DNA from 2 places in the Paracoccus aurantius genome. Region 2 is predicted to be linked to the other one. Evidence: riboswitches for the same ligand, from Rfam matches in the RefSeq annotation. Region 2 holds a riboswitch; the other holds the start of a gene.

Region 1 (5,577 bases), on a different contig from region 2:
GTCCGTCTCCGCGCGAACTCACGCACGATCCCGACCAGCCCGTGCTTGGCAACCCGGATGGCGATGTCACGCTGATCGAGTTTTTCGATTATCAATGCCCCTTCTGCCGCAAGGCCCATCCCGAAACGATGGATCTCGTGCACAAGGATGGTGGCATCCGCCTGGTCCTGAAGGACTGGCCCGTATTCGGACCGGTTTCAGAACGCGCGACGATGATCGCGCTGGGGTCAGTGGCGGGCGGGAAATACCCTCAGGTCGTGGAAGCCATGATGGCAATGAAGGGCCGCAGGCTGACCGATGCCGATATCGACAAGGCCGTCGCCAAGGCGGGCATCTCCCCCGAAGCGGCGCTTGAGAGCTTCGACAAGGGTTATGCCAAGTGGACCGCTCTGGTCGGCCGCAATATGGGCATCGCCGAAATGCTGGGGCTGATGGGCGCGCCCTCCTACGTCGTGGGTCGCGATCTGTTTCCCGGCGTCACGCGCATGAGCGTCCTGAAATCCGCGATAGATACCGCGCGAAGGGGATGATCCGCCGATCCGTCCGCGCGCGAGAAAGGCGGCCCCGATCCGGGCCGCCCCATGTTGGCGGCGATCTAGCCCGCGGCCCCGCCGAAGCGACGCGACCGCATGAAGATCGCGTCAAGCGCGAGCATTACGATCAGCGACGCTCCGACCAGCGGAAAAAGGATGCCGCCAAGGGCGAGAATCGCGACCAGTCCGCGCAACACGCGCTTGTCCGACGGCATCGGTGGCACCCCGAGCGAACCCGATGGGCGCCTTTTCCACCACATGACCGCGGCCGAGACGCAAAGCAGCACGGTCGCGATGCAGGCCATCACAAGGATAAGCTGGTTCGCCGCGCCGAAGGTCTGCCCCATATGCGTATTGATGCCCCATTCCAGCGCCTTGCCCATTGGTCCGTAATCGCCGTAGCCCATGTCCAGAAGCGGCTCTCCCGAATACTGGTCAAGATGGATGACACGCTGCTGGCTCAGGTCATCGGGATAGACCGAACCGGTGAAGACGCCTTGGGGCCTGCCCGGAAGGGCGACCGAATAGCCGGGGTGCAGACCAAGGGCGTCGAACTTCATCACCGCCTGATCCAGCGAGATCGGCGCCGCGCCATCCTGCACATTGGGCGTTTCAGGCAGGCGCGCCTGTTCAAGCGTCCACGAGGTCTTGGCGATGTCGTCCAGCTTCTGGTCCGACATCGGAACGTTGACCCGCACCCCGTCGGGATAGCCGAAATTGTTGCCATTGGCCCATTGATTCACCTTGGCACCCCAGACGCCCGACCATGGCATGCCGGTGATGGCAAGAAAGACGATGAAGCCGCCGACGAACAGCCCCGTCACCGCGTGCAGGTCGCGCCAGAACACGCGACGTTGCGGCCTGCCCCGGACCGATAGGACGCCGCCCTTTTGCCCGCGCGGCCACCACAGGTAGATGCCGGTTCCGACCAGCAGGATGGACCACCCCGCTGCGATCTCGATGGCATAGCGCGCATAGGTGCCGAAATACTTGAGACTGTGCAGATAGCGGATCGTCCACATCAGCGTGCTGCGATCGGACAGCGCGCCAAGGACAAGGCCGCTATAGGGATCGACATAGACCGCCGACTTGCCATCGGCTGTCTTGACGGTGATCTCGGCCGAACTGTCGGGATGCGCGGGTGCGGTGTATTTCAAGGCTGACCCCGGCACGACCTGCAGCGCAGATGCGACCATGGCGGTCGGCGCGATGCGATCGGCCTGCTGGACGGCGACACGCTTCAGATCGGCATGATACCAGGCGTCGATTTCATCACGATAGATGTAGAGCGCGCCCGTGATCGAGAGCGAGATGAGAAAGGGCAGTACAAGCAGCCCGGCATAGAAATGCCAGCGCCACACGGCGCGGTAAAGATCGCTCGCGCCGGTCGCGGCGCGTGCGGGACGGCCAATGGCCGTATCCTGAAGTGACATATCGGTGCTCGCAAGCAGGCGGGCCGCAAACGGTCCCGCGAAACAAGGGGGGCGGCCCGTCATCGGGCCGAATGGATCTCAGGGCAGGTCAGTGACCGGAATGATCGTCATGGCCGCCATGGCCATGCGCAGCGGCCTTCGCGTCGGCGGGGCCGACGGGCAGTTCGATCTCGGTCGACCCGGCCTTCTCGAAGACCAGAGTGACCGGGACGCTCTCGTCCTCGGCAAAGGGCGTTTTCACCTGCAGGAACATCAGGTGATAGCCGCCCGGCTTCAGCTCCACCGTCTGACCGGCGGGGATCGCCAGCCCGTCGGGCAATTCGCGCATCTTCATCACGTGGCCCTGCATGGCCATTTCGTGGATCTGCACCTCGCCCGCGCGGTCCGAACTTGCCGAAATCAGACGATCGTCCTGGGTGCCGTTGTTGGCGATGGACAGGAAACCACCGGCGACCGGCGCATTGGGCAGCATGGCGCGGGTGAAGCCGTCCGAAATCGCCAGATCGCCCAGCACCTGCGCTTCGGCGGCGCCATGGGTATGGTCGGCAAGTGCCGTGACGGGCGCGGCGCAGATCAGCGCGGCAAGGAAGGCGGCAAAAGAAGTCTTCATCATGTGTCTGTTCCTGATCTGTAACAGGTCGTGACCGACGGATCGGTCGTTCGGCTGCAACTGGCCCGATTTCCGGGCCATATCAGGCAGTCGGCGGCCCCCGGGCCGATGGGGTCAGGATCTCCGCGCGCAGCAAGCGCTGCTCGGGAAGGGGCGCGAGATCGAGCGACCCCGCGTCGGCACGTTCGACCGGCATCGTCCCGACACCGACCAGCAAGGGCTGAGCATGCGACGACCAGTCGCAGGGCGATTTCGACTTCTTCGGAACCGGGCCGCCGTCCTGATCCTGTTCGGCGGCCGGAATGACGTTGCCCTGGTCGTCGATCACCATCGCGACCGGCTCATGCGCGCCGCACAGCACCATCATGAAGCTTTGCGGGGTCGGCCCGCTCGTGACCATGGTGCCCTGCGCAATCAGCGACAGCATGAGAAAGGGCACCACCAACAGGAACCCGACCGCCCGGCGGAATGCCGGAAGGGCAGGTGCATGTCCTGATACCTTGATCGCCAAGCCGGGCCCTATCATGATCCTCGCCCATCTTCTGCCAAAGGCGTGGCTTTCGCGCAAGTGCGCCGTGGCCGGGCGCATCACGCCTGTTGCATCACATCCAGGCGGCGCATATGACGACCCCGTCGGTTTCCGAAAGGAATTGAAAGGGAATCCGCCGGGGCCCATCCTTGCCCCGAACCGGAACTGCCCCCGCAACTGTAGGCGACGAGCAGGATGCGATACAGCCACTGTGGCCCCGCGGGCCATGGGAAGGCCGCATCCCGCGATGACTCGCCAGTCAGGAGACCTGCCGACGGATGTAACCAACGCGATCCGGGCGGGGCGTCCGGGGAGGTGCCGAATGTCGAAACCCTGCCGATCCGTCGGGGCGTTCTTCCGTTGCTGCGTGGCCTTGCGGGACGCGGCCTGCCCGTGGCCGTCTCCCCTGCCCTCCGGTCGTTTTCAGATCGGAGAACGAAGATGTTGACCAGGACCCTGCCCGCAGGGCTGCTGCTTGCAAGCGCCCTCACCCTTCCGGTCGGCGCACAGACCGCATGGCCCGTGACGCTTTCGAACTGCGGCGTCGATCTGTCTTTCGCCAAGGCGCCGGAAAGCGCCGTAACCGTGGGTCAGGCAGCGACCGAGATACTCTATTCTCTGGGTCTGGCCGATAAGGTCGCTGGCACCTCGGTCTGGTTCACCGAAGTCCTTCCGCAGTTCCAGATGGAGAATGCCGGGATCGAGCGCCTGGCCGACAATGACCCGAGCTTCGAAAGCGTTGCGGCCTTGCGCCCGGGGATCGTCACCGTGCAATACGAATGGCATGTAGGGCCCCAAGGCATCGTCGCCACGCGCGAGCAGTTCGCCGACCTGGGCATTCCCGTCTACACCCTGCCCTCGGATTGCACCGGCAAGGACAATACCAAGGGCTCGGACGGCACGCGATCGTCGATGTATTCGATGGACAGCATCTATCAGGGCGTCATTGAACTGGGCCGCATCTTCGACGTGGCTGACAAGGGCACCGCGCTGGTGAACGAACTGCGATCGCGCGAAGCGAAGGCGATCGAAAAGGCCAAGGCACTCGATCTCAAGGATGGCTCGGCGGTCTTCTGGTTCTCGTCAGCCGAGATGGACATCGACCCCTATGTCGCGGGTCGCAAGGGACCGCCCGGCTACATGATGCAGGCCCTGGGGATCAGGAACATCATCGAAAGCGACGAGGAATGGCCGGTCGTGAGCTGGGAAACCATTGCCCGCGCCAATCCTTCGGTCATCGTCCTGGCAAGGATGGACCGGCGCCGCTTCGAGGCCGACGATCATGAAAAAAAGATCGCCTTCCTGAAATCCGATCCGGTGACCAGCCAGATGGACGCGGTGAAGCATGATCGCCTCATCGTTCTGGACGCGCATGCCATGGACCCCTCGATCCGCAATATCGACGCGCTCGAGACCCTGGCCGAGGCGCTGCCGAAGCTCGACCTGAAATGAGCGAGGCGGCCATTCCCGGCACGGCGAGATTGCCACGCCGACCCGTTTTCCGCCTTGGCACAGGATTGGCCGTGCTTTTCCTCGCGGTTCTGGCCGGGGTGACCCTCGGAGAGACGCCGCTGCCGCTGTCGCAGGTGGGTCAGGTTCTGGCCCACAAGCTGTGGGGTGCGGCGCTGGCCGTCGATCCGATCGACGCCGGCATCATCTGGAACTATCGCATGCCGCGCACGCTGGTTGCCGCCGCATGCGGTGCGGGGCTCGCGCTGTCGGGGCTGGTCCTGCAATCGCTGGTGCGCAATGCGCTGGCCGATCCCTATCTGCTGGGCGTCTCGGCGGGGGCTTCGACCGGCGCGGTCGCGGTCACGATCATGGGGGTCGGCGCGGGGGCCATCGGCATCTCGGCCGGTGCCTTCGCGGGTGCGGCGCTGGCCTTCGCCATCGTCGCCGCCCTCGCCCGCGCGGCGGGCGGCGGGTCGGCGCAGCTTGTCCTCGCGGGGATCGCGGGGTCACAGCTGTTCAACGCGCTGACCAGCTTCTTCATCGCGAAATCGGCCAATGCCGAACAGGCCCGTGGGATCATGTTCTGGCTGCTCGGCAATCTTTCGGGGGTGCGCTGGCCGGATGTAACCCTTGCCGTCCCGATCGCGCTCGTGGGTTTTCTGGCCTGCATTCTCCATGTTCGCGCCATGGATGCCTTCAGCTTCGGGGCCAGTGCCGCCGCCGCCCTGGGCATTTCGGTGCGCCGGGTGATGGTCGTCCTGCTGGGCGCGGTCACCTTGATGACCGCGGTCATGGTCAGCCTTGTCGGCGCGATCGGCTTCGTCGGGCTGGTCGTTCCCCATGCGATGCGCTTTCTGGTCGGCGCGCGCCACGGCGCGCTGGTGCCTGCCTCGGCGCTGGCGGGGGCCATGTTCATGATCGCGGCGGACGTGGCTTCGCGCGTGCTGATCCCCGGACAGGTCGTCCCCATCGGGGTGGTCACGGCGCTGGTGGGGGCGCCCGCCTTCGCCGTCATCCTGA
Region 2 (5,577 bases):
CTGCGCCGCCTCGCCCGGATCGTTGACGATGAAAGGATAGATCACCGGTAGCGTCCCAGTGAGGGCCTCGGGCCAACAGGAACCTGACAGGCCGACCGATTTGCCGGGCAACCATTCCAATGTGCCATGCGCGCCGATATGGATGACAGCATCGGCCTGATCCTGCAGCCAGAGATAGAAGGCGACATAGGCGTGGCGCGGCACGCGCGACAGGTCATGGTATTCCGTCTCGCGGCGATCCGGCGTGCCCCGTTCCGGCTGCAATGCGACAATGGCCTTGCCGCGAGATACGGCCGCGAAGGAAAAGCCATTCTCGTCGGCATCGGGGTCGCTCTCGGGCCTGCCCCAAACCTGTTCCAGTTCGGCACGAAGGGCATCGGGCAACCTGGACAATGCCTTGCGGTAGCGGGTCATCGGCCAGAATTCCCGATGGTGCTGCAGGGCCTGATCGAGCCCCCGACCGGAGCGGGTCGAATGGCCTGCCTCAACCAGATCATCCAGGATCGCCTCGGCCGAGGCGAGCGGGTCCAATCCGACCGCGTGCGCCATGTTCCATTCCCGGCCGGGATAGGTCGACATGACCAGCGCAATGCGCCGTTCGGCGGGCGGCAGCGTGGCCAGCCGGTGCCACGCGGCAACACGCGCGGCAATGGCCTCGATCCGTTCGATCTCGGCGCGGTGGCAAATATGCGCGAATTCGAGCTCTGCGTCCCGTCCGGTGGGTTCCTTGAACGAGGCGACGCCGGCAAATATCCGGCCATCCACTTCGGGCAGGACGACATGCATCGCGAGATCCGCCGGAGAAAGGCCACGGGTCGAACCCTGCCACGCCTGACGGTTCGATGTCGCAAGCGCAACCTGGAACACGGGAACCCCTGCCGCATCCAGAGGGGAAACCCCGGACTCGTCCGCGCCCGAGAAGGCAGTGGCATTGACGATCACGGTCGGGCCAAGATGTGTCAGTTGATCGGCGATCCAGCCCTTGGCCGTCGCGGATTTGAGCGAATTTGCGAAAAGGCCAAGGACGCGAAAGCCGCGATCCCGCAAGGCCCGGAAAAGCTCGTGGATCGGAGCGAGATCTGCCGAGACCAGGTAAGAGCGATAAAACACGACCATCGCCAACGGATGGGCATCCCCCTGCCCCATAGCCGCGCCATTCAAGACCCCCTCTTCAGGTGTCCATATGCCCCATTCCGGCAAGGCTTCGGTCTCGGCAAGGCCGAAAACCCCAAGCCCCGCAGCGGCGGCCAGTTCACCCAGCGCCGCACGTGCCGCCTTCGCGCCGCCCATGTCGCAAAGGCGCGTCAAGCGCCGCAATTGCTGAGCGGGCAAGGAAGATATCTCGTCCAGGCGGGGATCGGCCTGACCGTCCACGGGCAGAACGGCCAGGGCAATCCCATTTTCCCGGGCCAGTGTTGCGACCTGCTGCAGACCATACGACCAGTAGGAAACGCCGCCGATCAGCCGCACGAGAATGGCTCGCGCACCTGACAGTGTCTGCTCGACATAAGTATCGACCGAGAGAGGATGCTTGAGACTGGCCAGATTGGCCAGCCGCAGTCTTGGCAGTGGATCGTCAGACAGGCGGGCGTCATGCCAGCCAGCCGCGAAAGCCCCAAGGTCGCTGTCCGAGAAGGACAGCACCACCAGTTCGGCCGGGCTTTGCCCGAGATCCGTCGGCGTCTCGGTTTCCTCCAGACCATGGCTTTCGCGAAAGACGACATGCATAGTGAACTTGCCCTATTCGGCAGCCACTTCGCTGGGCACCAGAGCCGCGCGGATCGCCTCTTCGTCGACATCGTCATGCTCGGCGATCACCACGAGTCGGCTGCGGCGCTCCTCTCCCGGCATCCAGGCACGGTCGAACTGGTGGCGAACCCGCGCACCCACGGCCTGGACCAGAAGCCTCATGGGCTTGCCCTTCACCGCGGCATAGCCTTTCACCCGCAGGATATTCTGCGAGATCGCCAGCTCCTCGATCCGGGCGACAAGCCTTTCCGGGTTGTCGATTTCTGGAAAGTCGATCACGACGCTTTCGAAATCATCATGCTCGTGATCCGCCGCGCCGTCGTGATGCGAAGGGCGCGACGCCAGATCATCCTCGGCCGCGGCCCCAAGCCCAAGAATGACGCGCGGGTCGACCGCGCCTTCGGCCACCTCGAGCACGGGCAGAGGCCGGGGCGCCTCGGCATGGATCACGGCCTTGGCTTTTTCCACACCGTCGGGCCCCGCGAGGTCTGACTTGGTCAGCAAGACGATATCCGCGCAGGAAATCTGATCCTCGAAGACCTCCGAAAGCGGTGTTTCATGATCCAGGCTTTCATCGGCCAGTCTCTGGCGATCGACCGCAGCGACATCCGGCGCGAAACGCCCCGCCGCGACCGCTTCAGCGTCGGCAAGCGCGATCACCCCGTCCACGGTGATGCGCGAACGGATCGCCGGCCAGTCGAATGCTTTCAGGAGCGGTTTCGGCAAGGCCAGACCCGAGGTTTCGATCAGGATGTGATCCGGGCGTGGCTCAAGAGCCATCAGCGCCTCGATCGTGGGGATGAAATCATCCGCCACGGTGCAGCAGATACAGCCATTCGCCAGTTCGACGATGTTCTCGACCGGGCATTCCGGGATCGCGCATTGCCTCAGGATCTCGCCATCGACACCGACCTCGCCAAATTCGTTGACGATCACGGCAAGCCGCTTGCCGCCGGGATTACGCATCAGATGAGAGATCAGCGTCGTCTTTCCCGAACCGAGAAAGCCGGTGATCACGGTAACGGGAAGTTTCTCAAGATTGGCCATCAGGCGGTCTCCATGGGCGGTATGCGGGCAATACAGTTCTTGCGGAAATGCTCCGGGCGGTCGCGCCAGGCAACCAGCCCATCAGGCGTCACGAGATATTTCCGCGTTCCTTCGCGGATCATGTCAAGATCGACGCCCTCGTCGAGATTGCCGTAGATATAGGTCCAGCGGCCCGGTCCTCGCAACGCGATCGTGCAGCCGCGATTGCAGTTCGACAGGCATTCGACGGGGGTGATCTTGACTGCTTCGATACCGCTTTCGGAAAGGCGTCGATAAAGAATGCTGCCGGGACGTTCCTCGCCGCCGACTTCGTCGGCGCGGCGGCATTTCGTACAGACCAGTAGCTCGACTGGCGCGTTGTTCTTTGTCATCCGCCTCGCCCGGCAAATCAGGGAACGGGGACAATGGCGATCATGCGGCCCGCAAAGGCCGCCTATCCCCACCAGAACACCCCGTCCGGTTTCTCGCGTTCTGCTGGCAGGTCTCCCGGCTTGCGGATCTCGGAGCCCTGCTCCTGCGGTTGCCCTGCCTTCCCGAACCGCACGCGGCCAGTGACATTGGGCGCCCTCTCCGTTTACGGTCGCGGGGGCGGCTGCGCTCTGGACCTTGGTCTCGCGCATTCCCTTTTCACCTGTTTGCACAGGCACCAACCCGGCTGGTATGGTCCGCTCGGACCAAGACTGTCAAGCGCCAAGGACCTGCCATGGAAGACTCGACCCTTCGCCACAAGCACAAGATGCAGCGCATCAAGGCTGCCCGTGACGAGATGATGAAGACCAAGACCGGCGAAAAGGGCCTGGTCATCGTCCATACCGGACCGGGAAAGGGCAAGTCCTCGTCGGGATTCGGGATGGTCATGCGCTGCATTGCCCATGGCATGCCCTGCGCGGTGGTGCAATTCATCAAGGGCGATCGCGACACCGGGGAAAAAAGCTTCCTGCGCGACCGCTTCCCGACCGAATGCCGATTTTTCGTTTCGGGCGAAGGCTTCACCTGGGAAACACAGGACCGCGATCGCGACATCGCCGCCGCCCGGAATGGCTGGCGGATCGCGAAGGAACAGATCCTAGACCCCGAGATCCGTTTCGTGCTTCTCGACGAAATCAACATCGCGCTGCGCTACGATTACCTCGACCTTCACGAGGTGATCGACTTTCTGGTCAACGAAAAACCGGAAATGACGCATGTCTGCCTGACCGGCCGGAATGCCAAGCCAGAACTGATCGAGATCGCCGATCTCGTGACCGAGATGACCTTGGTCAAGCATCCGTTCCGCGCCGGCATCAAGGCCCAGATCGGTGTCGAGTTTTGATGTCATCGCAGCGAAACGAGATGGCCTGACCCATGGGCCGCGCATTGATGCTTCAGGGCACCGGCAGCAATGTCGGGAAATCGCTTCTGGTTGCGGGTCTGTGTCGGGCCGCGCGTCTGCGCGGGATCTCGGTTGCGCCGTTCAAACCCCAGAACATGTCAAACAATGCCGCCGTGACTTCGGATGGCGGCGAAATCGGACGGGCGCAGGCATTGCAGGCAATGGCCTGCGGGCTCGCGCCCCATACCGACATGAACCCGGTTCTGCTGAAGCCCGAAACGGATGTCGGGGCGCAGGTCATCGTGCAGGGCAAGCGGCTGACCACGGTCAGGGCAAAGGACTACGCTACGCTGAAGCCGCGATTGCTTGACCACGTGCTTGAAAGCTTCGACCGCCTTCGCACCGCGCATGATCTGGTGATCGTCGAAGGCGCCGGAAGCCCGGCCGAAGTGAACCTGCGCAGGAACGACATCGCCAACATGGGTTTCGCGTGCGCAGCCGACCTGCCCGTCGTGCTCGTCGGCGATATCGACCGAGGCGGCGTCATCGCCCAGATGGTCGGCACAAAGACCGTTCTCGATCCTCGCGACTCGAGCCAGATCGAAGGCTTTCTCATCAACCGTTTCCGCGGCGACCCGAGCCTGTTCGACGATGGTTATGCATTGATCGCCCGGACAACCGGCTGGCGCGGCTTCGGGGTCTGCCCCTGGTTCGGGGATGCATGGCGCCTGCCGGCCGAGGACGCCTTGGATATTCGTCCTCCGAGACAGGCCAGCGGATTGCACGTGGTCTGCCTTTGCCTTTCACGTATCGCGAATTTCGATGACCTCGATCCGCTCGGTCAGGAACCCGGCATCCGCCTGACCATGCTGCAACCCGGCAAGGCCATCCCCGGTGATGCGGATCTGGTGATCATCCCCGGAACCAAGTCCACCCGCGGTGATCTTGCCTTCTTGCGCGAACAGGGGTGGGATATCGACCTTGTCGCCCATCGACGCAGAGGGGGGCGTATTCTGGGTATCTGCGGCGGCTATCAGATGCTTGGCCGCGAGGTCGCGGACCCCGATGGCATCGAGGGAAAGCCCGGGGTCACGCCCGGTCTTGGCATGCTTGATGTTTCGACCGTGATGACGCCGGACAAGCGCCTGACCCAAGTGCGCGCGGTTCATGTCCCCACCGGGACCCCTTGCCACGGATACGAAATCCATGTCGGCAGAAGTGCAGGCCCCGACTGTCGTCGCCCCTTTGCCCGGATCGAAGCCCAGCCTGATGGCGCGATCAGTCCAGACGGGCTTGTCGAGGGCACCTATCTGCATGGGCTCTTTTGCGAGGATGGCTTTCGTCATGCTTATCTGGCGGGGTTCGGCATCGCTTCGCACAGGGGTTATGACGCGGCGGTCGATGGGGTGCTTGACGGGCTGGCCCGACATCTCGAATTGCATCTTGATGTTCCCGGCCTTCTCGCCCTG

Evidence for each region. A riboswitch is a leader RNA that binds a small molecule or an ion and turns the genes downstream of it on or off. The one in region 2 is predicted to bind cobalamin.
Region 1: another riboswitch for cobalamin. It lies ahead of RGQ15_RS20870 (ABC transporter substrate-binding protein); the one in region 2 lies ahead of RGQ15_RS11725 (DUF1636 domain-containing protein).

Annotation. Positions count from the first base shown of each region.
Region 1 is NZ_JAVQLW010000005.1:139,778-145,354, reverse strand. Features, by position in the region: gene RGQ15_RS20890 (DsbA family protein) at 1-530, shown strand, start outside; gene RGQ15_RS20885 (PepSY-associated TM helix domain-containing protein) at 596-1,966, opposite strand; gene RGQ15_RS20880 (copper chaperone PCu(A)C) at 2,055-2,579, opposite strand; gene RGQ15_RS20875 (hypothetical protein) at 2,659-3,102, opposite strand; cobalamin riboswitch at 3,194-3,395, shown strand; gene RGQ15_RS20870 (ABC transporter substrate-binding protein) at 3,547-4,557, shown strand; gene RGQ15_RS20865 (FecCD family ABC transporter permease) at 4,554-5,577, shown strand, end outside.
Region 2 is NZ_JAVQLW010000001.1:2,342,594-2,348,170, reverse strand. Features, by position in the region: gene cobN (cobaltochelatase subunit CobN) at 1-1,728, opposite strand, end outside; gene cobW (cobalamin biosynthesis protein CobW) at 1,741-2,796, opposite strand; gene RGQ15_RS11725 (DUF1636 domain-containing protein) at 2,796-3,167, opposite strand; cobalamin riboswitch at 3,256-3,460, opposite strand; gene cobO (cob(I)yrinic acid a,c-diamide adenosyltransferase) at 3,500-4,108, shown strand; gene RGQ15_RS11715 (cobyric acid synthase) at 4,141-5,577, shown strand, end outside.